2 regions of the Halomonas sp. TG39a genome follow, and region 2 is predicted to be linked to the other one. Evidence: predicted binding sites of a transcription regulator. Region 2 holds the regulator's gene; the other holds the start of a gene.
What was found. Region 2 encodes PhoB, which activates phosphate uptake and scavenging genes when phosphate is short. Its sites were predicted from a motif close to TGTCATANNNNTGTCANA; they were not measured.
Positions count from the first base shown of each region.

Region 1 (3,119 bases), on a different contig from region 2:
ACCTGCTGCGCAAGCGCACCCCCCAGCAAAATTTGCGCCTAGGTTTGCTTATACAGCTGGTGGCGGCGCTAGGGCTAGTGGCGGTGACCGCCTTGGATATAGCGACGCTAGCGTTTGTGGTGCCGCTGATTATGCTATTTACCGGTATGATCGGGCTGATAACGCCCAACGCGATCTCGTCGCTGTTGGATCATTTTGGCCATATCAGCGCCACGGCCACAGCGCTGCTGGGCGGCATCCAATTTACCTGCGGTGCGTTCGCGGGCGTTATGGTAGGGCTCTTTGAGGTTGAGCACCTCTGGCCCATGGTACTCACCATGCTGGGTGCTGCGTTACTGGGCAATATCGGTGTACGCAAATTAACCAAGGCGCCCAGTGTTGAAGAGCAACAGGGATGAGCGGCACTGATGAATAGCCTGCTGGTGTGGGTCAATATGCCCATGAGTACCTGGTTGGCCTGTTCCGGCGTACTTCTGCTGGGCGCCTTTGTACAGCGCGCTACCGGTTTTGGTTTAGCCGTTATCGGTGCGCCGCTACTGTTGATGCTTGAGCCGCGGCTGGTGCCGGTCGTTCTGGTGCTATTTGGATTTACCGTTTCGCTGATGATGGTTCGCCACTACTGGCATGAGGTGCGCCTGGATTCCATTGGTATGGCGCTAGTGGGGCGTCTTCCCGGCAATGCGCTGGGTATTTGGTTGCTGCTCGCCGCCCCTATGTTTCTGCTAGAAAAGCTGATTGCGGTCATCGTCCTGTTTGCGGTACTTGTCACCTTGTGCCGCTTTCAACTGCCGGTAAACCGCATAACGCTGTTTGGCGCGGGGATACTCTCCGGTATTTTCGGCACCGTCGCCGCCATTGGCGGCCCGCCCATTGTGCTGCTGATGCATGGTCTTCCGGCGGATCGCGTGCGCGGCAATTTAGCCGCTTTTTTCATTTTGACCTCCCTATTGACCTTAGTCACTCTCACCCTGGCTGACCAGATTCAACTCTGGCATTTCCAGGTCGCGCTGACCTTCCTGCCCGCGGTGTTAATCGGTAATGCCTTGGCCGATACCGTCGCCCACCGATTGGATCGACGCCTACTGCAAGGTGCCTCGCTAGCGTTGTGCACCCTCGCTGCCTTAGGTTTGTTGTGGTGATGTAAAGCTTGGATGCAGCCACGTAACGAAAAATTCTTCACGTTTTGCTCGCTGTCATGAAGTTGTCATGGAACCCGTGCAAGGTATGCCTTGCGAAGGCCAGATCCCTACATGAACAGGAGTATTTCGCATGAACCGTATTCTAAAAACCACCGTTATCGCGGCTGCTGTAATGAGCGTTGCCGGTGTTGCCCAAGCCCGTGATCAAATCCGTATCGTAGGCTCCAGTACCGTTTACCCGTTTGCCAGCTACGTAACTGAAGAGTTCGGTGCGACGACCGGCAATCCGACGCCTGTTATTGAATCGACTGGTTCGGGTGGCGGTTTGCGCCTGTTCTGTAACGGTGTTGGTGAAGGCACTCCGGACATCACTAATGCTTCACGCCGCATGAAAGTGTCTGAGTTCGAGCGTTGTGAAGAGAACGGCGTTACCGATATCACCGAGGCTAAAATCGGTTCTGACGGTATCGTTTTAGGCCAATCCAACGAAAATGACGTTGTTGACCTGACGCTTGAGCAGATTTTCATGGCAGTAGCCGCTCAGGTGCCGGTTGATGGCGAGCTAGTTGATAACCCTTACACTAACTGGAGCGAAATTGATTCTTCGCTGCCAGACCGTGAAATCTCCATCTATGGTCCGCCGACAACTTCTGGTACCCGTGACGCTTTTGAAGAGCTCGTACTGGAATCTGCATCGCTTGAAATGGATGTTTACGGCGAAGAAGGCTACACCGATATTCGCTCTGACGGTGTTTACATCGACGCTGGCGAAAACGACAACCTTATCGTTCAGCGCTTGAGTGAAGATACCGGCGCAATGGGTATCTTCGGTTACTCATTCCTTGAAGAAAACACCGATACACTGAACGGTGCCACCATTGAGGGTGTTGCGCCAGAGCCAGAAGCAATCAGCTCGGGTGACTACCCTGTTGCGCGTTCACTGTGGTTCTACGTGAAGAACCAGCACGCCGATGAAGTACCGCCGATGGCTGACTACGTCGAGATGTTTATGAGCGAGCAGATGATTGGCTCAGATGGTTACTTGAAAGATATCGGCTTGATCGTGCTGCCGGAAGACGAGCGTGAAGAGTGGCGTCAGGCTGTAGCAGATCGCACTACAATGTCAGCAGACGTTCTTAAGTAAGCGGTTGATTTAGATGTAAAAAAGGCCGGCAGCGCAAGCTGTCGGCCCGTTATTGTTAATAGGCTTCTTAACCGGTGACGACGTGAGAGAGATGCGATGCAGACCAACCAGCTTCTTTTGATTTTTTGCGGTGCGTTATTACTGCTGGGGCTGCTGGCTTTTTTTGCTGGCCGTTCAAAAGCCACTCGTTTACGAAGCGCGGGCACGGCTATGTTTGCTCAGCCAGATCAGTACGCTTGGTTTACCGTGCTTTCCACAGCCGGTCCAGCCGTGCTAGTGAGCTCAGTTGGCGCTTTCGCGCTGCTGTTAATGGGTGCCGATATTCCTACGCTCTATTTGCTCGCGGCCAGTTTGGTCGTGGCAGCCATAGGATTGATGGTCAGTCTTAACCAAGTAAAGCCCGATTTTCATGCTCGTCAAGCTATTGAGCGGGTAATCCGCATGATCTTGGCCGGGGCAGCGTTAATCTCAATTTTCACGACGTTCGGTATTTTGTTCTCGATTATTTCCGAGGCGCTGCGCTTTTTCCAAATGCACAGCTTCTGGGAGTTTATTACCGGCACTACATGGAATCCCGGCGCCAGCTTTTTAGCGTCTGCGGGTCGTGGTGATGGAGGCGGCGCTGAGTTCGGCTCAGTGCCGCTGTTTGCCGGTACCTTTATGATTACCGCCATCGCTATGTTGGTGGCGGTACCTATCGGTTTGCTCTCGGCGATTTATATGTCTGAGTATGCGCCGAGCAAGGTGCGCACCGTTGCCAAGCCGGTGCTCGAAGTGTTGGCGGGTATCCCTACCGTAGTTTATGGCTTTTTTGCTGCCATCACCGTCGCGCCAAT
Region 1 covers NZ_JQLV01000002.1:27,952-31,070, reverse strand. The annotation lists gene U738_RS18250 (Bcr/CflA family multidrug efflux MFS transporter) at 1-398, shown strand, start outside; gene U738_RS18245 (sulfite exporter TauE/SafE family protein) at 408-1,139, shown strand; gene U738_RS18240 (PstS family phosphate ABC transporter substrate-binding protein) at 1,270-2,283, shown strand; gene pstC (phosphate ABC transporter permease subunit PstC) at 2,380-3,119, shown strand, end outside.
Region 1: U738_RS18240 (PstS family phosphate ABC transporter substrate-binding protein) is a predicted target of PhoB. The motif match lies at 1,192-1,209, and genes of this name have one in related genera.

Region 2 (3,119 bases):
CATGGATCGTTCACTGTTGCGGCCGAAGGGATGGGCTCGCGTGGCAGATTTTTTACAGCTGATGCGCTTGAATCGGCCGATAGGCACATGGCTTTTGATGTGGCCGACGCTGTGGGCACTTTGGGTCGCTGCAGAAGGCGTGCCCGGGCGAAATGTGCTGCTGATTTTCGTGGCCGGTGTTTACGTGATGCGTGCCGCGGGCTGCGTGGTCAATGACTATGCGGATCGCCACTTTGACGGCCATGTGAAACGTACCAAAAACCGTCCATTAGCCACGGGCCGGATCAGCGAAACCGAGGCGCAGCTGCTGTTTATTGCCCTGGTGGCCGCGGCGTTTATTCTGGTACTACTAACCAACTGGTTTACGGTGCTGCTCTCGCTGGGCGGGGTGCTGCTGGCGATTATTTATCCGTTTATGAAGCGCTATACCCACTTTCCCCAGGTGGTGCTGGGCGCGGCTTTTTCCTGGGCAATTCCGATGGCTTTTGGCGCCGTGCTTGGCCACGTGCCGCTGGAAGCATGGCTGCTATTCTGCGCTAATGTGTGCTGGACAGTGGCCTATGATACCCAGTACGCCATGGTCGATCGCGACGACGATTTAAAAATTGGCATTAAATCGACGGCCGTGCTGTTTGGAAACGCGGATCGTTTGATTATCGGCCTGCTCCAGTTAGCCACTCTGGGGTTGTTGGCCTGGGTAGGCTGGCGGGTTGGTTTAGGTGGATTCTTCTGGTTAGGGCTTGCGGCCATGGCGGCGACTTTCCTGCATCAGCAGCGCTTAATTCGCTATCAGGAGCGGGATCCCTGCTTCCAGGCGTTTCTCAATAATCACTGGTCGGGGCTACTGATTTTTGCCGGTATCGCGCTAAGTTGGTGGCCTATCACTGGGTAATCTCGGCGGTTGTCATGTAACTGTCATCAAGTCATGGTGTTATCGTCATTGACATGTCATTGAACTGTTTTTCTTTGAATTCGCTTTCTTTGAACTAGTTTTTTCGAACACCGTGAGGCTCTGGTATGACCGCCAAGACCGTTCTGATTGTCGATGATGAAGCGTCGATTCGCGAGATGATCGCGGTAGCGCTGGAAATGGCTGACTATCGCGTGCTCGAAGCGGATAATGCCCAAGATGCTCATGCTATGGTGGTTGACCACCAACCCGATCTACTGCTGCTGGACTGGATGATGCCGGGCACTAGCGGAATTGAGCTGGCAAGGCGCTTAAAGCGTGAAGAAGCTACCGCCGAAATTCCTATTATTATGCTCACCGCTAAAGGCGAAGAGGATAATAAAATTCAAGGGCTTGAAGCCGGTGCCGATGACTATATCACCAAGCCCTTTTCACCCCGGGAATTGGTGGCTCGGTTAAAGGCGGTGCTGCGCCGTGCGACCCCGCGTGGGGTTGAAGACCCGATAGAGATTAACGGTCTGCTACTTGATCCGGTAAGCCACCGGGTCAGCGCCCACGGCAAAGCGCTGGAAATGGGGCCTACCGAGTACCGTTTGCTGCAGTTTTTTATGACCCATCAAGAGCGCGCTTACACGCGTAGCCAACTGCTTGACCAAGTGTGGGGCGGCAACGTCTACGTCGAAGAACGCACGGTCGATGTGCATATTCGCCGCTTGCGCAAAGCGCTGGGCGACGTGCATCAAAACCTGATTCAAACGGTTCGGGGTACCGGTTACCGTTTCTCTGCACGGGTGTAAATGTGCGTTTATGGAGTCGTGAGCTGTGGCGAATAGCGTGGCTGTCCACGCTGGGTACTTGCTTAGGTTGGCTATTGGGCTCGGCTGGGCTAGGGCTTTCGGCAGGGCTAGCGGTATGCCTGTTTTACCATTTACGTCAGTTGCGCGAGCTCTACCAGTGGCTCACCCTTCACCCACACGATGAGCCGCCTGCTGCTCGCGGAATGTGGGGCGAGTTATTTGACCGCTTATACCGCTATCAAAAAAGCCAGCGTATTACCCAAAGCCGTCTGCGCGCTACCTTAGCGCGTATTCAAGAGTCGTCTGAAGCGATGCGCGACAGCGTGGTCATGCTTGACCGTCACGGTGATCTGGAGTGGTGGAACAGCGCTGCCACCGCCATGCTAGGGCTACAAACCGCCCATGACCGTGGTCAGCACATTACCAATCTGCTGCGCGATCCAAGCTTTATCAGTTACTTTAATGCGCGTAACTACAGTGAGCCATTAACGCTAACCTCGCCGATTGATGAACGGCGAATTCTGCAGTATCAAATTACCCTGTACGGTGACGATGAACGCTTGGTGATGGCGCGCGATATCACCCGCTTGCATCGCCTTGAGCAGATGCGGCGCGACTTTGTTGCCAATGTCTCCCACGAGCTGCGCACTCCTTTGACCGTGCTCTCCGGCTATTTGGAAACCTACAGTGATATTGCCGATCAGTTGCCGCCGCGATTAGGTCGTAGTATCCAGCAAATGCAGGAACAGACCCAGCGGATGCAGAATTTGGTCAATGACTTATTGCTGCTTTCGCGTCTGGAGATTGATCAGGGCGGTAAAGATCATCACCCGCTGCCACTTGGGCCTTTACTACAAAGCGTTTGTGATGATGCGCTGGCCCTGTCGCATCAGCGGCATACCATCACAGTGGCGCTTGAAAGCGATGCGCGGCTGTTAGGTAGCGAACAGGAAATTCGCAGCGCCGTCTCTAATCTGGCCTTTAATGCGGTGCGCTACACGCCAGCAGGCAGCCAAATCACACTGCGCTGGAAAGCTAGCGCTACTGGCGGGGGCTATATAGATGTTGAAGACAATGGTGAAGGGATTGATCCCGTTCATATTCCCCGCTTAACCGAACGCTTTTACCGAGTCGATAAGGGGCGCAGCACTGCGACCGGTGGTACAGGCTTAGGCTTGGCGATCGTTAAGCACGTGCTATTGCGTCACGATGCACAGCTGCAAATTGAATCTCATCCCGGCAAGGGCGCGCTGTTTCGCTGCTCCTTCCCCTCCTCGCGTCTGGTTTAATTAAGCAAAGGATCCAACGCACAACATTTGTAGAAGTGTGCAATATTGGCATGCAAGGTTGGTAAAACTTACTCATGTGTCATTTTTATACAGCTTTAAGCGCCAATTGATGGCTTGGGTAGT
Region 2 covers NZ_JQLV01000001.1:3,516,616-3,519,734, reverse strand. The annotation lists gene ubiA (4-hydroxybenzoate octaprenyltransferase) at 2-892, shown strand; gene phoB (phosphate regulon transcriptional regulator PhoB) at 1,018-1,707, shown strand; gene phoR (phosphate regulon sensor histidine kinase PhoR) at 1,710-2,996, shown strand.